DNA from 3 places in the Enterobacter sp. UNJFSC 003 genome. Region 2 is predicted to be linked to each of the others. Evidence: riboswitches for the same ligand, from Rfam matches in the RefSeq annotation. Region 2 holds a riboswitch; each other region holds the start of a gene.

Region 1 (5,687 bases), on a different contig from region 2:
CATGGAGCAGAAGTGCGCCACTTTGCCAGATTCCTGCGGCAGGGTTTCGTCGTGATACGCCCGGGCGGTGAACGGGTCGAGGGCCAGGTTGAACTGATCTTCCCAGCGGAATTCAAAACGGGCCTTGGACATGGCGTTATCGCGAATTTGCGCGCCCGGATGACCTTTCGCCAGATCAGCGGCGTGTGCGGCGATTTTGTAGGTGATAAGGCCTTGCTTCACGTCCTCTTTGTTTGGCAGACCGAGGTGCTCTTTCGGCGTGACATAGCAGAGCATGGCGCAGCCGAACCAGCCGATCATTGCCGCGCCAATCCCGGAGGTGAAGTGGTCGTAGCCCGGGGCAATATCCGTGGTCAATGGCCCGAGAGTGTAAAAGGGCGCTTCGTGGCAGTGCTCTAGCTCTTCGGTCATGTTGCGGCGGATCATCTGCATTGGCACATGCCCCGGGCCTTCAATCATCACCTGCACGTCATATTCCCAGGCGATTTTGGTCAGTTCACCCAGCGTATGAAGCTCGGCAAACTGCGCTTCGTCGTTAGCGTCGCGGATCGATCCTGGACGCAGGCCATCACCCAGCGAGAGTGAAACATCATAGGCGGCACAGATTTCGCAGATCTCGCGGAAGTGTTCGTAGAGGAAGTTTTCCTGATGATGAGACAAACACCATTTCGCCATGATCGAACCGCCGCGCGAGACAATCCCGGTCAAACGCCTGGCGGTCATCGGCACATAGCGTAGCAGCACGCCGGCATGAATGGTGAAATAGTCCACGCCCTGTTCAGCCTGCTCCAGCAGGGTGTCGCGGAACGCTTCCCAGGTAAGGTTTTCAGCAATGCCGTTCACTTTTTCCAGCGCCTGATAAATCGGGACGGTGCCAATCGGCACCGGGCTGTTGCGCAGGATCCACTCGCGGGTTTCGTGGATATAGCGCCCGGTTGAGAGATCCATCACCGTGTCCGCACCCCAGCGCGTCGACCAGACCAGCTTTTCAACCTCTTCTTCGATAGAGGAGGTAACGGCTGAGTTACCAATATTGGCGTTGACCTTCACCAGGAAATTGCGGCCAATGATCATCGGCTCGGATTCAGGGTGGTTGATGTTGGCAGGAATAATGGCGCGACCGGCAGCGACTTCATCACGCACAAACTCAGGCGTAATATTTTCTGGCAGACGAGCGCCAAAACCTTCGCCCGGGTGCTGGTGGCGCAGCACCTCGCTGCGGATACGCTCGCGCCCCATGTTTTCACGGATGGCAATAAACTCCATCTCTGGCGTGACGATCCCCTGACGCGCATAGTGAAGTTGGGTAACGCATTTGCCTGGCTTAGCGCGTTTCGGCGTCAGCAGGCCGGTGAAGCGCATCGCGTCCAGACCGTCGTCGGCCAAACGCTCTTTCGTGTAAGCCGAGCTTTGCTCGTTTAGGTCTTCGCTATCGTTACGCGCGTGAATCCATGGCTGGCGAAGCTTTGCCAGGCCTTGTTGAACGTTGATAGCAACGTCAGGGTCGCCGTACGGGCCGGAAGTGTCGTATACCGGTACAGCTTCGTTATCCTCAAACTGCGGATTCTCTTTACTGCCGCCGATGAGCGTGGGGCTGAGCTGGATTTCACGCATCGGTACACGGATATCCGCCTGAGAGCCGGCGATGTAGATACGATTCGAGTTTGGGAAAGCGGTGCCTTCCAGGGTGTCGATGAAGCGTTGTGCGTGTGCGCGCTGTTCGCGGCGGGTCAGTTTAGTGATAGACATAGCTCATTCCAAAAGTGAAGGACATGGCTTGTCAGACGACGGATGAAGCAAGAGGAGATCGCCACGGGGGCGATACAACAGCAGTTTGACTCTTGTTCCCTTCGCAGGTATTAGCCTGATCAGGTTCCGCGGATCCCGAATTAACGGTCTCAGCCCGCGCGTTTACGCGCTGGGCACTCCGACAAGAAAAATCCCCCTCGTGAGAGGGGCGAATCGCTTTAAATTACGCGTTAACGACGAAGAACTCAAGCAGGGCGCGCGATGTTATCTTCGCTGTCGACATTCAGGTTGTTATCAAGGACGAGGGCAATCAGCTTATCTTCCAGCGTGAACCTCTCCTCCAGCGCTTCGCCGAGATCGGACAACGCTTTCTGAAACTCCAGATAATTATCGTGATCGATCGCGTTCTCAAGCGTGGAATCGTAGTAATCCATAATCTGCTGGGTATTGGCTTCCAGCAGCGGGCAGAGTTTGCTTGCCGTTAAATACGGATTTGTGCCTTCCATTTCGCGGACAATACGTTCATAAATATTGAAATGTCCGTCGGAAAGGTAGTCGACCAGACTCTGACAAAAATCATCGAGCGCTTTTTCATTCAAGCGCATGAAGGATTCTTTGCCAGGCTTAATACCGACCAGATTGTAATAAGCCACGAGTAGATGCTTGCGCACGTGTAGCCAGCGATCCACCAGTTTGTTACTTCCTCTAACGCGCTCAGACAGGCTTTCTAGCTGGTTTAACATGGTCGACTCCGCAAGGTTTAGAATTGAATCTGCTTACCCAAAAATGTAGCCACAATGCTAACAACATGTCAGTGAAGCGAAGGTAGTGCAATAGATATGGATCGTATTATTGAAAAATCAGATCTTGGTTGGTGGATCGTCAGTCACGAGCAAAAGTTATGGTTGCCCAACGGGGAAATCCCCTATGGTGCGGCGGAAAAGTTCGATCTTGCGGGCCAACCTGCACTGAGGATCGGCGAATGGCAGGGCGAATCCGTGTGGTTGATCCAACAGGCACGCCGTCAGGAAATGGGATCTGTTCGTCAGGTGCTGGATCTGGACGCTGGACTGTTCCAGCTGGCGGGCCGAGGCGTGCAGCTGGCGGAGTTTTATCGCTCACATAAATACTGCGGTTACTGCGGGCATACCATGCACCCGAGCAAAACCGAGTGGGCGTTGCTCTGCAACCATTGCCGCGAGCGCTACTACCCGCAGATTGCGCCATGCATTATCGTGGCGATCCGTCGCGATGATTCCATCCTGCTGGCACAACACACGCGTCATCGTAACGGTGTGCATACCGTCCTGGCCGGGTTCGTCGAAGTGGGCGAAACGCTGGAGCAGGCGGTGGCGCGTGAAGTGATGGAAGAGAGCAGTATCAAGGTTAAAAATTTGCGTTATGTCACCTCTCAACCATGGCCGTTCCCGATGTCGCTGATGACGGCGTTTATGGCCGATTATGATAGCGGTGAGATCGTTATCGATCAGAAAGAGCTGCTGGAAGCGAATTGGTATCGTTACGACAATTTGCCGCTGTTACCGCCGCCGGGCACCGTGGCGCGACGCCTGATTGAAGATACGGTTGCAATGTGTCGGGCCGAGTATGAGTAGTGTTACACTGAGGCCATGACGCTTAAGGAACTGCAAAAATGACCGAACTGAAGAACGATCGTTATCTGCGTGCGCTGCTGCGCCAGCCCGTTGATGTCACCCCGGTGTGGATGATGCGCCAGGCGGGACGCTATTTACCAGAGTACAAAGCCACCCGTGCACAGGCCGGCGATTTTATGTCGCTATGCAAAAATGCCGAGCTGGCCTGTGAAGTGACGCTCCAGCCGCTGCGTCGTTTCCCGCTGGATGCCGCCATTCTCTTCTCGGACATTCTGACCATTCCTGATGCCATGGGCCTTGGCCTGTACTTCGAAACCGGCGAAGGCCCGCGATTTACCTCGCCCATTAAGAGCAAAGCCGACGTCGATAAGCTGCCCATCCCCGATCCTGAAGGTGAGCTGGGCTACGTGATGAACGCGGTGCGCACCATCCGCCGTGAGCTAAAAGGTGAAGTACCGCTGATTGGTTTTTCCGGTAGCCCGTGGACGCTCGCGACCTATATGATTGAAGGCGGCAGCAGCAAAGCCTTCACACTGATCAAAAAGATGATGTATGCCGAGCCGCTTGCCCTTCATGCGCTGCTCGACAAGCTGGCAAAGAGCGTCACGCTTTATCTCAACGCCCAAATCAAAGCGGGCGCACAGTCGGTAATGATTTTCGACACTTGGGGCGGCGTGCTCACCGGGCGCGATTACCAGCACTTCTCACTGTACTACATGCACAAAATCGTTGATGGCCTGCTGCGGGAAAATGAAGGTCGCCGCGTGCCTGTTACGCTGTTCACCAAAGGTGGCGGTCAGTGGCTGGAAGAGATGGCTGCAACCGGCTGCGATGCATTGGGGCTGGACTGGACTACCGATATTGCCGACGCGCGCCGTCGCGTAGGTGACAAAGTGGCGCTACAGGGCAACATGGATCCGTCCATGCTTTATGCTCAACCTGCCCGTATTGAAGAAGAAGTGTCGACTATACTGTCTGGTTTCGGCCAGGGTGAAGGCCATGTCTTTAACCTCGGCCATGGCATTCATCAGGATGTGCCGCCAGAACACGCTGGCGTATTTGTGGAGGCGGTGCATCGGCTTTCTGCCCAATATCACAAGTAAGGAGTCGTTATGGATCTCGCGTCGCTACGCGCTCAACAAATCGAACTGGCTTCATCGGTGATCCGCGAGGATCGTCTGGATAAAGATCCTCCGCAGTACATTGGCGGAGCAGACGTCGGATTCGAGCAGGGGGGGGAAGTAACGCGAGCGGCGATGGTGGTCTTGAAATACCCTTCGCTTGAGCTGGTGGAATACAAGGTGGCGCGTATCGCCACCACCATGCCGTACATTCCGGGCTTTCTCTCCTTCCGCGAATATCCCGCGCTGCTGGCAGCGTGGGAGCAACTCTCGCAAAAACCTGACCTGTTGTTCGTCGATGGACACGGTATTTCACACCCGCGCCGTTTAGGCGTTGCCAGCCACTTTGGGTTACTGGTGGATGTGCCGACCATTGGCGTCGCCAAGAAACGCCTGTGTGGCGCGTTTGAACCCCTTTCCGCGGAGCCGGGCGCGCTGGCACCGCTCATCCACAAGGGTGAACAGCTGGCATGGGTATGGCGCAGCAAGGCGCGATGCAATCCGCTGTTTATCGCGACCGGGCATCGGGTGAGCATGGACAGTGCCCTGGCGTGGGTTCAGCGCTGTATGAAAGGTTACCGATTACCGGAACCGACGCGCTGGGCAGATGCCGTTGCGTCATCGCGTCCGGCATTTATTCGTTGGCAGGAAATTCAGCCCTGATTCAGGTAAACTGCGGCTAATTTCCGTTTCGAGACATCATCATGTTACAAAACCCGATTCATTTGCGCCTTGAGAAGCTGGAAAGCTGGCAGCACGTGACGTTTATGGCTTGCCTGTGCGAGCGCATGTACCCTAACTATGCTGCGTTCTGCAAGCAGACGGCGTTTGGCGAAGGCCAGATCTATCGTCGTATTCTGGATTTAATCTGGGAAACGCTGACGGTGAAAGACGCGAAGGTGAATTTCGACTCTCAGCTGGAAAAGCTGGAAGAGGCGATCCCGGCAGCGGATGATTTTGACCTGTACGGTGTCTATCCGGCCATCGATGCCTGCGTGGCGTTAAGCGAGTTGATCCACTCCCGTCTGAGCGGTGAAACGCTGGAGCATGCCATTGAAGTCAGTAAGGCATCCATTACCACCGTGGCGATGCTGGAAATGACCCAGGAAGGTCGTGAAATGACCGACGAAGAGCTGCGGGTGAACCCGGCGGTTGAGCAAGAATGGGATATTCAGTGGGAAATTTTCCGCCTGCTGGCTGAGTG
Region 2 (5,687 bases):
GCTGGCGTCTGGCTGATGCGGTGCGGCTGGGTAATGCGGTTGCGGCTTGGGTGGTCAGCCACCGTGGCGGCGATTGTGCCCCAACGCGCGAGGCGTTACTCCTCGCACACAAAGACGTATAGATCGCTCCGGCAGTAGCTGATGCTATACTCGATCGGCCGGTGCTGTTGGTCAAGCGCAACCTGCTTGATTACCAGCACCGGTATTTTATCGTCCATCTTAATGTGCGCCTGAAATTCACTGTCCGGCATGCGGGCGCTTACCCATGAGCGGGTGCGCTGCGGGAAGATATTCTGGCTGCGGAAGTAGTCGTACAGTGAAATCCCTATCTCATCCGGATCGGGGATAAACGCCACCGGCACCCAGGACTCTTCAATCGAGACGGCGTCATCATCAACATAGCGGATGCGCTTAAGCAAAAAGACATCGCTTTCCGGCGCTAACGACAGCTGGTTCGCCACCTCCTCTGGACACTTCACGACGCGTTTGTTGACCCACAGCGTGTTAGGCGTTTTGCCGCGCAGCACCACCTGCTGAGAAAAGCCGCGCGCCTCTTTGAGTGAATACTCGAAGATATTGTTGATTTGGGTTCCGTAACCGCGGGAGCGCGTCACTACCCCCTCTTCCTCCAGCGCCTGCATCGCTTTACGCACGGTAATGCGCGACACGCCGGTTAACTGGCTCAGATCGCGCTCGCCGGGCAAAATATTCCCGTGCTCCAGCATGCCGCTTCGTACCGCATTTTTTACCGTTTCGGCAAATTTCAGGTACAGCGGCGTGTTGTCCGGCGCGGCGATCCGTTCATTCAGTTGAGCGATTAACCGGGTATGCGCTTGTTCCATCTCTGTTTTCTCAGGCGTGGTGTTTCCTGCCAGTATACTGGGTTACCACCACGCATGAAAATGATGAACCGGCCCAATACCGTGACCTACTTCCAGAGTATCGGCTTTTGCCAGCGCCGCGGAGAGCCAGATTTTAGCTTCGCCCACCGTATCGGCCCAGCTTTCATGCCGGGGCCGCAGCGCCGCCAGCGCGGCAGAGAGCGTGCAGCCCGTGCCGTGGGTGTTTATGGTTTGCACGCGCGCCGCGGTAAAACGCATTTCGCCATCGAGGGTAAAGAGCCAGTCCGGGCTTTCGGCATCATCAAGATGACCGCCCTTCATCAGCACCGCGTCGCAGCCCATCGCCAGCAGCGCGTTCCCCTGCGCTTTCATTTCGCGTTCAGTTTGCGCATGCGATGTGCCTAACAGCGCGGCGGCTTCCGGCAGATTGGGCGTGATCAGCGCCACCTGCGGCAGCAGCTTTGTGCGCAGCGTCTCCACGGCGGAGGCGGAGAGTAGCGGGTCGCCACTTTTCGCCAGCATGACGGTATCCAGCACCACGTTTTGCACCTGATAACGCTTAAGCCGCTCGGCCACCGCTTCCACAATGTCCGTTTCGGCCAGCATGCCGATCTTGGTGGTATCAATACGAACGTCGCTGAACACCGAATCCAGCTGCGCGGCAACAAAATCCGGATCGATTCGGTAGACCGACTGCACGCCGCGCGTGTTTTGCGCCACCAGCGCGGTAATGACGGAACAGCCGTATGCGCCAAGGGCGGAGAAGGTTTTCAGGTCAGCCTGGATACCCGCGCCGCCGCTGGGATCGGTACCGGCAATGGTCAGAGCGTTAATCCGCTTCATGCCTGCTCCTCCAGCATATAGAGTGCATCCAGGAACGCGCTGGCAAAACTGCCCGGGCCCCGGGACTGCGCTACAGCGGCCGTTCCGGCACGCTTCATCCATCCGCAGGCGGCTGCCACGTTGTCTAACCTGTCACCCGGCAGCGAACAGCTCGCCGCCACAACCGCCGAGAGCGCGCACCCCGTACCGACGACGCGAGTCATCAGCGGGTCGCCCCCCGTTACCGTGCGGGTTTGCTGCCCGTCGGTGATGTAGTCCACCTCTCCCGTGACCACAACAATGGCATGGGTCTGAAGCGCCAGCGCCTGCGCGGCGGGTAACGCCCTGGCAGCGGTATCGGTCGTATCGACCCCACGTCCGCCCGCGCTCATTCCGGCAAGCGCAAGAATTTCAGAGGCATTGCCGCGAATGGCTGCGGGGTTGAGGGCGAGAATTTGATGGCAAAAACGCGTGCGAAACGCCAGCGCCCCAACAGCAACCGGATCGAGCGTCCAGGGCTTGCCTGCCGCCACGGCGCGCTCAATCGCACGTCGCATTGCCTGGGCGCGAGATGACGTCAGCGTGCCCACGTTAATCAGCAACGCATCGGCGAGCGCGGCAAACTGTTCGGCTTCTTCGGCTTCAATTACCATTGCCGGAGAAGCGCCCAGAGCGAGCAGCACGTTGGCCGTGAAGGTTTGTACGACATCGTTGGTCATACAGTGCGTGAGCGGGGAACGGGTTCGGAACTGATGTAAAACGTGTAGATCGAGCAGGTCAGGCTGCATGGTTTCGCTCCTGCCTTGCGTGAAGAAGCGATGACCGGGAAGGCATCTGACTTCCCTACGCTGGCATTATCCAGATCAGGTAATACGGGTATTTCTCAGCCTTCACAAAGAAGGGCACCCCGAGTCAAATAAAACAAAATCAAAAGGTTGCGATTAACGCCCCGTTAATCCCTGTTCTGGATCATGCCAGCGGAAAGCCAAAGACTCAACCCTAAAAAATGCTCTGTGTGCAAGCTTGTGTCCCAAGTTGTGGCTCATAGCACCAAACACCGAACACAAAAAAGGCCGGGTTTCCCCAGCCTCAATAGCACAATTGAAGGTGCCTTCACAAACCTATTTACCTAGATGTGCTCTTAGCTTAGCGGTGCCGATAGACATAGCCGCGCCAGGTGACATTCTGTTAGTGGAACTAGTAGACCGCCTGAGCAGTCTTAACGCTGAGAATTGGGAAGCACTGAAAAGCCAGATCGATAGTAAAGGTTTACGGGTGGTAGCTCTCGATCTGCCTACCAGTCACGTTGTATTAGCCGCACAGGGGGAGCTTGTGCAATCCATGTTGGCAGCTATCAACGGTATGATGTTAGAAATGCTGGCAGCAACCGCCCGTAAAGACTACACAGACCGCCGCCGTCAGGCAGAGGGTATCAGCAAAGCGAAAGCTGGGGGCGCTTACAAGGGCCGTCCAGTAAATGAGAAGCTACACGAACAGATCCGCGCATGGTATGAAGCAGGTAAGACAAAGAGCGAGATCCATCGCCTCACAGGTGCAGCAAGAACCACCATTAACAAAGTGCTGGCGGCGTAAACCTCCCCCGTTTCGGGGCCACTTGGTCCCTGATATCTGGGTATTGTCGGGGTAAAAAACCGGGAGAGGCTCAAATTGCGCTTAATAGCTCAACTAATGGCGCAAAGCATCGCCCTCTCTCCCAAATCTTCTGTTACGAAATGTAGTTTCACTTAGATCTAATGCTTGTTGCGCATGTGGTTATTGTTTGTAAAATGACCTCTGTGATTATTTCTATAATCAGTAAAGGGACTTATGAAACAGTACAACAACGATCCTACCCCTGAAATTCTTTCATCTTTTGATAAACCAGCGTTCAGTGATAAAAAAATTGCTGAAATGGGTCAACAATGGCAGGAACTCATTACTAAACAGCAAACCGAACTCCAACAGCATCCAGTGAACGAGATCTTTCGCATCGAGATTGAAGGAAGTCTGACTCGTGACGGTGGCATACTCAAAACCGCAACATCCACTTCGGAAGTCGAGATCAGCACAGGTCAAAAACTCGGGGTCGCTCAAACTCAGGATGCAGTCGTTTATCCCGAGGGTACTGAGGCGACAATAATCAGTGGTGCAGGAGAGGCTGAACATAATAACGCACGCCGTAGCGTTGCTCTTGTCGGCAGTCGTCTCAGCAATGGAGATGAAATAACAAGTACCCCTCAGGGATCAGAAATACTGGTTCTACGTCGTGGCATTCCAGCAGCAAAGGGATTTCTTGTTGATAACTTTGAAGTAGACAAAATGTTGGCAGCAGAAACTGCTCACTGAGGGATCACTGATGGTAACGCAAAGAACACTTGCAAAGCTGGGTAATAAAACGAGGTACGGGCACATCGTTTCTGCCTCATCAACTATTTTTGATGAAGACCACAATCCATTGGTGAGGGCTGGTGATAAAGCATGGTGTGATGTTTGCAAAGGTGCTTTTGAAATCAATGCAACCTATACAGGACTCCTCGAAGCGGGTTTCATCGCGGGTGATGGAGACCTGGTTTTATGTCACTGCAAAGATAACTTTGTGATCGCCATGTCCGGCTTCACTGGGGAACGTCATCCGGGATTCATGAGCGCTAAATCAGCAGTCGCTGCTGTACCTTTGGTGCAACAAGCCCAGCAGGAACCAGAACAACACGCCCAGACAGCGAAAAAGAAAACAGGCACAGACGCTGGTTTTGCCGTTCTCCCCTATGGCGCCACCACAGAAGCCTGGCAACGCTTGTTATTCACAGGCACCCCACCAGCAGGAGCAAAGGAACTATTCTCTACACTGAACGGCCCGGATGAAAGATACAAAGCTGGTTCGATTATGCTTCTGGTTGATCCTAATAAGCAGGACGACGAACAGATCGCCCACATGAAAGCCGCGAAAGCGCGAGTAGATGCAGCATTGGCCCCCTTGACGCATGAGGAAGCTAACTTACTGCACAAACACTACGCTACCATAGCTAATTTCACCAGCTACGCTGATACAGGAATTGGTCTTGCTGCTGATCCTGTTGGAAAATACTTTGAGAGTATCGAAAAAATACTCCAAGAGATCCAGGAAACATATTAAAACACCTACTTAACACGTGGTGCATTAATTGGTGAACAATTTTATGTACGACGCAGCCAGTTGTTTAAAGAGCTTGAATCCATACTCAAAGTCAACTTCCTGAATAAGGCTATGAAATTCGGAGAGTATACCAAAATAAAAAATGCACTCGGCCTGTCCAGTAATTCTATTACCCACAAATGGAATGAAACGGGGATCAGTGACATTGAAGGTTATGCTACCCACATCGAACGGGCAGCTAAATACGTAAAAGCAATGCGTTACACTGGTTATTTAGGCATTGGTTTTAGCGGACTCCATTCTCTTAACGAAATCCATGAGGCATGTTCTGTTGGTCGCGAAGCTGAATGTACCAAGAAAAAGTATACTGAGATAGGTAGTTTTGCTTTGGGTACAGGTGGCGGTGTTCTCGCTGGTGGCGGGGCTATACCATTATGCGTCGCAATAGGCGTTGGTACTGCTGGTGTTGGCGGGCTTGTTTGTACCGTTATTGCAGGTGTTGGTTTAGGGTACGCTGGTAGCACAGTGGGAAGTGCTGTTGGGGAATTAGGCGGAGAACAGTTGTATGACGTTTTCGGCAATTAATTTTCTGACGATACATCGAGTTGAAATCGCTGGGATCTTTTTGATTCTCGGAATAATTAATTATGTTTCTTACGTGATTTATGACAAATTAACCAAGAGAAAGTTCATGACCCTTTGCTCGCTATTTGTCGATAAATTTGGAGCAAGACCAGCAGAAGTTTTAATTTATCAGGATGGGGGATTCTTTTTCTCGTTTATGCGTGATGCATTCTTTATTAAAGCATTATACTTTAAAGAGAACTCATTCCATACGCGAGGAATGGATAATGAGCAAATCCGATTCATTAAAGAACTTCCTAATCAGT
Region 3 (5,687 bases), on a different contig from region 2:
TACTTCCTGCCGGGGATCCTCGCCGGTGCGGCCATCGATATCCCTGACGGCATGAATAGCGGTGAGTTTAAGTGGCTGCTGTTGGGCACGGCGGTGCTGTTGTGGCTGGCGGCATGGTTGTGCTGGCGGCTGTGGCGCAGCGCAAAAGCGAGTGTCGATCGCCTGACGCGTTATCTTCCACGCAATCGCCTGCTCTGGCTGGCACCCTTGACGCTGGGCGTTGCGGTTGTGGCGCTGGTTGCGCTTATCCGCCACCCGCTGATGCCGGTATACGGTGAGATCCTGTTGAAGGTCGTGAGCCGCTAATGTATTCCCAGCAGGTGCGACGCGCTTGCTTTTCCGCCCATCAACGCTTCAGTTTCACCATCCCATAAAATACGTCCCTCCGCGATCACCACCGATCGCGGCGCAATGCGCACAGCATCTTCAATGCTATGTGACACCATCAGCATGGTCAGCTGCTGGCGCTGGCAGACGTCCTGCACCAGGGCAAGCATCTCCTGTCTCAGCGCGGGATCGAGTGCGGAGAAAGGTTCATCCAGCAGCAGCACCGGCTGCTCGCGTACCAGACAGCGGGCCAGCGCCACCCGCTGCCGCTGGCCGCCGGAAAGCTCGCCGGGCAAGCGGTCAAGAAAGGCGGTAATGCCCATCTGCTCGGCAATCCTTTCCAGCTTTTGACGCTGCGCGTCGTTGAGCTTTAGCCCCGGATCCATACCTAGCCCGATGTTTTGCCGTACCGTCAGATGGGTGAACAGGTTATTTTCCTGAAACAGCATCGACACCGGACGTTTTGCCGGTGGAGTATGGGTATGATCGCGGTTTTCAATCTCTATCGATCCGCTTGCCGGCTGCAGAAAACCGGCGATCAGATTAAGCAAGGTACTCTTTCCTGCTCCGCTCGGGCCAAGCACCGCAATCATCTCGCCCTGACGTACCGAGAGGGTGAAGCGCATGGGCAGGTGCTGGTAGAGCCAGGTTACATCAATCAGTTTTAACATCACGCCCCGGAATTTTTTCGATAACGGTAAATAACGCAAAGCACAGCAGCAGCAGCAGCAGCGCGGTGACGGCGCCGTCCTGACTTCGGTAAGAGCCAATTTGCTGATACAGCCAGAACGGCAGCGTGCGGAACTCTTCATTGCCGAAGAGCGCTACCACGCCAAAATCACCAATTGAAAGCACGCAGGCGAAGGCCAACGCCTGAGCCAGCGGGCGTTTCAGGGCACGCAGTTCGACAATTTTCAATCGCCGCCATCCCTGCATGCCGAGCGACTGGCACAGCAAACTGTAGCGGCTGTTGATATCGCGCATCGGGTTTTCCAGCACCTTCAGGGCGTAAGGGATCGCCATCAGGGCGTTGGTGAAAATCACGATGCCGTCAGCGCGTTCCGGCAATCCAATGGTGCTGTTAAACAGTAAAAAGAATCCCGTCGCCAGCACGATCCCCGGCATTGCCAGAATCAGCATGCCTGTCAGTTCCAGCGCGTGTCCGGCTTTTTGGGCCTGACGTGCATAGAGTTCGCGGCTGCTCCACAGCAGCATCATGGTCAGGATGACGCACAACAGCCCGGCGGCCAGCGCAATGCGCAGGGATGTCCAGGTTGCTTGCCAGAGGACGGGCTGTTGCAACACGGACAAAAGGCTAACGTTCAGGCCATCAACGATGACGGCCATCAGGGGCGGCAGCAGAAGCAGTAGCGACAGTGCGATAAGACACGCATCGCTGATGCGGCTGTGCAGGCTATCCTGCGGATCGCGCCAGCCTGTAATCTGATTACTACCTGGCGGAATGGCTTTGCTTAAGCGCTGGCTCAGCAGGACCAGCGCAAGGCAGCACATCATCTGCACCATTGCCAGCAGCGCGGCCCGGCCCGGATCGTAGTCGTAACTGAGCGCCTGATAAATGGCCAGCTCAATGGTTGTTGCCTGCGGTCCACCGCCGAGCGAAAGTACGGTGGCAAAACTGGCGAAGCAGAGCATAAAGATAAGGGCTGCAACGGGCGGGATTTGCCGGCGCAGCCATGGCCATTCAACAAAGCGGAAGAATGATCCGCCGCGCATTCCCAGCTGCGCGGCAATCTGCCGCTGTTCGCCGGGGATATTCTCCAGCGCCTGGAGGAAGAGTCGCGTTGCCATCGGCATATTGAAAAAGATATGCGCCAGCAGAATACCCTTCAGCCCGTAAGGGGAGAAGGTCCACTCCAGTCCGAGAGCCGCAAAGAGCGACGCCAGCCAGCCCTGGCGACCATACACGCTCAGAATGCCGAATACCGCCACCAGAACGGGCAGGATCAGCGTCATGGCACACAGTCGTAAAAGCGCCTGCCTGCCGGGGAAGCGCCTGCGGTAGAGCGCCCGTGCCAGGAAAATAGCCGGAATGACGGACAGCAATGCAGAGAGAAATGCCTGCCAGAAAGAGAAACGGATGACGTGCCAGAGATAGCTGTCGTGCCAGATCGCGCGCAGGTCGCTTTCTGGCGCGTTAAGCCACAGCGCCAGAAATGCGCCCAGGCTGACCGCCACCATAAGAATAGCGGCGAGCAGACCCGGGACCAGCCAGCCGGGAATTAGCGGCTGACGGCGCGTTGCCATTCACTTACCCATGCTGCACGCTGCGCGGCGACTTGCTGCGGCGTAAACTCCAGCGAGACCTGTGGTTTGGTCAGTTGCTCAAAGCCCGTCGGCAGCGCCACGTTGGTCACCGGATACATCCAGTTGCCGGTCGGAATGGCATTCTGGAATGCAGTTGAGACCATAAATTTCAGGAACTTCTCGGCCAGTTCCGGCTGTTTACTGGCGGCGGTTCGTGCAGCCACTTCCACCTGCAGGTAATGGCCTTCAGCGAAATTGGCGGCGGCGTAGTTGTCTTTCTTCTCGGCAATAATGTGGTAGGCCGGGGACGTGGTATAGCTCAGCACCAGGTCACTTTCCCCTTTCAGGAACAGTCCGTAGGCTTCGCTCCAGCCCTTAGTCACGGTGACGGTTTTAGCCGCCAGTTTTTGCCATGCTTCTGGCGCTTTATCGCCGTAAACTTTCTGCATCCACAGCAGCAGACCCAGCCCCGGCGTGCTGGTGCGCGGGTCTTCGTAAATGACACGCCATTTCTGCGTGCTCTCAACCAGCTCTTTCAGGCTTTTAGGCGGGTTTTTCAGCCTGTTTTTGTCATAGACGAATGCAAAGTAGCCGTAGTCGAATGGGACAAATGTGTCGTTTTTCCAGCCGCCCGGAACGTTGACGGCATCTGCGGCTACGCCGCTTTTGGCAAACAGTTTGGTTTGCGACGCGGCATCCAGCAGGTTGTTGTCCAGACCAAGGACCACGTCGGCTTTACTGTTTTTGCCTTCCATACGCAGACGGTTAAGCAGCGAGACGCCATCTTCCAGCGCCACGAACTTCAGCTCGCACTGACAATCGGCTTCGAAGGCTTTTTTGACCACCGGGCCAGGGCCCCAGTCGGCAGAGAACGAGTCGTAGGTGTAGACCGTCAGGACGGGCTTAGCAACGGCTGGTAGCGCAAACAGCACCAGCAGTGGAAGAACTTTTTTTAACACTTTGCACCTCAATGTTGAGTGGCAAAGGATTTTGAGCGACAGCCTCAAATCCCTTCGCCGGCGTTATCCGGATCAGGTTCGACGGGTATTATCTCAGCGCACATCAGTGATGCAGCACCCCGTTGAGAACGGCGGTATTGTAATGATTTGGTGAATATTACGAAAGCGTTATGGATCCGGCGGTGCAAACCAGGCAGATTTAAAATCAAACCAGCCGAGCGTGTTCATTCTCAATCCTCGCATACTGCGCTGGCCCTGGATCATCAACCAGTGGTGGATCAAGGGGACGATCGCCTGTTCTGCCAGTAGCTGCTGACACCATGCGGCCAGATTCATCTCTCCTGCGCGCCACAGGGCGGCATCCTGCTGCCAGTCCCGTTCGATACAGTGCTGGATCAGCGGGACCTCATACAGGTGTGAGAAGAGCGAAAAATCAAGCGGTAGGGTGAAGTTGGCGCTGTTCAGCCAGATGTCGCTCACGATATCGCCGCGATGCCATTCATCATAGTCGACTTCCTGAATCTCCAGCCTGACCCCAACGTCTGCCAGCAGTTTGGTCATGATCCTGGCGATAAACCGATGCTCAACGTGTTCACGGTAGTAGCTCAGGGTAATGGACTCCAGTCCGGCGGGTTTCTCACTGTACACCGGGCGGGCGTGGTGCCAGCGGGGAAGCAGGCCGTAAGCGGGGAACCAGTAGGTCTGATAATGCTCTTCCGCATGATAAATCAGGTTGGCAGGGGCCAGAATGTGGCTTACCCACTGGCGCACCTCACGATTGGCCCCGCGATGGGTACGGCTGTCAAAAAGCATATAATAGCAGCCTTCCTCAAGACGACTCTCGACGGCCTTTTCACCCGTCGTCGGCCCTTCCAGCGTTAGCCCCGCGCTCAGCTCCTCGTTAAGATCCGGCAAAACCCAGACGTTCACCTCATCAATCAACGCCCGGTAGCCAAAATAATCATCAAACGCACGGATCTTTAGCTGGTTGTTGTTATTGCGGGCAACAGAGTAGGGGCCGGTGCCGATGGGCTGGCCGGAAAAGTTGTTCATCGATTCCCACTCGGCTGGCAAAATCATCGACGGAACATACCCCAGCAGCCACGGGAGCCATTTGTCCGGCTGCGACAGTTCAATATCCAGCGTCCATGCCGTTGGAGAATGAATGCGTGAAATATGCGAGTAGAGCGGCAGCTTGCGGGCGCGTTCTAAGGAGGCGATAACATCATGCATTTCCAGCTCACGTCCGTGGTGGAAATGGACGCCGGGACGTAAAAAGAAGCGCCAGTGGAGTGGGGAAAGTTGCTGCCAATGGTGTGCGATATCCGCTTCCAGTTCCCCATTTTCCTCATTTATCCGGGCCAGTCCGCTGAATATTTGTCGCGCCATATGGGTTTCTGAACGCCGTAACGCCGTGCCCGGTAAGAGGTTTTTCATCGGGCGGTAGTAGAGCACCCGCAGAATGTGGCGGCCCTGACGAAAACTGCGCCCGAGATGGGAGACCAGCATTTGGCGCACTGCCGCTTTGTCCCCCACCAGTTGCACCAGCTGATCGATCCTGTCCTGTTCCAGCAAATCTTCAGCACGCTGCTGCTGCAGCGCCAGTCCGGTATAGAGAAAAGTCAGCCGCGAGCGCTTCCCGCGCCCGGCCTCTGCCTCCCAGTTTAACCAGCCCTGCTGCTGCATGGTGTTGAGCAGGGTGCGCATATGGCGGCGCGAACAGTTGAGCAGGTCAGCCAGCTCGTTCAGCGTGGTCTCCTGGGGTTGCCCCTCACAGCACTGCCAAAGGCGGATGAATTGTTGTTGCAGACGACCGGACGCCATAAAAGGGGAACTCCTGACAAAAAATCAGCAATTTATTTATCCCTATATTAGGCCAATAATTCTTCCCGATGAAGCGAGGAGGTAAATTATGAAGAGGTCTACCGCACGTCAGTTTTATCAGCAGTACTTTTCGGCGACACAGGGAATGTCCTGGCTGGCCCGCCAGTGTGCAGAGCAACGGCTGAAAATGTTAGAGGAACTGATGCAGTGGGACGTTACGAGACCGGCCTCTTCTCGCTAACTCGCCTCGATCATGTGTGACTGAGTATTGGTGCTAATCACCCGCCAGCAAAATGTTTTTGCTGGCTTTTT

Evidence for each region. A riboswitch is a leader RNA that binds a small molecule or an ion and turns the genes downstream of it on or off. The one in region 2 is predicted to bind thiamine pyrophosphate.
Region 1: it holds a riboswitch for thiamine pyrophosphate, as region 2 does, so the genes downstream of both, thiC (phosphomethylpyrimidine synthase ThiC) here and thiM (hydroxyethylthiazole kinase) in region 2, are expected to answer to the same signal.
Region 3: it holds a riboswitch for thiamine pyrophosphate, as region 2 does, so the genes downstream of both, thiB (thiamine ABC transporter substrate binding subunit) here and thiM (hydroxyethylthiazole kinase) in region 2, are expected to answer to the same signal.

Annotation. Positions count from the first base shown of each region.
Region 1 covers NZ_JBAKHK010000020.1:4,475-10,161, reverse strand. Annotated here, with positions in the region: gene thiC (phosphomethylpyrimidine synthase ThiC) at 1-1,749, opposite strand, end outside; TPP riboswitch at 1,829-1,940, opposite strand; gene rsd (sigma D regulator) at 1,995-2,492, opposite strand; gene nudC (NAD(+) diphosphatase) at 2,589-3,362, shown strand; gene hemE (uroporphyrinogen decarboxylase) at 3,401-4,465, shown strand; gene nfi (deoxyribonuclease V) at 4,475-5,146, shown strand; gene V5P19_RS22450 (YjaG family protein) at 5,188-5,687, shown strand, end outside.
Region 2 covers NZ_JBAKHK010000001.1:422,046-427,732, reverse strand. Annotated here, with positions in the region: gene V5P19_RS01935 (PfkB family carbohydrate kinase) at 1-122, shown strand, start outside; gene V5P19_RS01930 (GntR family transcriptional regulator) at 96-842, opposite strand; gene thiD (bifunctional hydroxymethylpyrimidine kinase/phosphomethylpyrimidine kinase) at 885-1,685, opposite strand; gene thiM (hydroxyethylthiazole kinase) at 1,682-2,452, opposite strand; TPP riboswitch at 2,488-2,584, opposite strand; gene V5P19_RS01915 (hypothetical protein) at 2,856-3,257, shown strand; gene V5P19_RS01910 (hypothetical protein) at 3,492-4,010, shown strand; gene V5P19_RS01905 (PAAR domain-containing protein) at 4,021-4,797, shown strand; gene V5P19_RS01900 (hypothetical protein) at 4,858-5,382, shown strand; gene V5P19_RS01895 (hypothetical protein) at 5,363-5,687, shown strand, end outside.
Region 3 covers NZ_JBAKHK010000004.1:233,418-239,104, forward strand. Annotated here, with positions in the region: gene V5P19_RS13145 (DedA family protein) at 1-306, shown strand, start outside; gene thiQ (thiamine ABC transporter ATP-binding protein ThiQ) at 303-998, opposite strand; gene thiP (thiamine/thiamine pyrophosphate ABC transporter permease ThiP) at 982-2,592, opposite strand; gene thiB (thiamine ABC transporter substrate binding subunit) at 2,568-3,551, opposite strand; TPP riboswitch at 3,583-3,683, opposite strand; gene sgrR (HTH-type transcriptional regulator SgrR) at 3,720-5,375, opposite strand; gene sgrT (glucose uptake inhibitor SgrT) at 5,464-5,616, shown strand.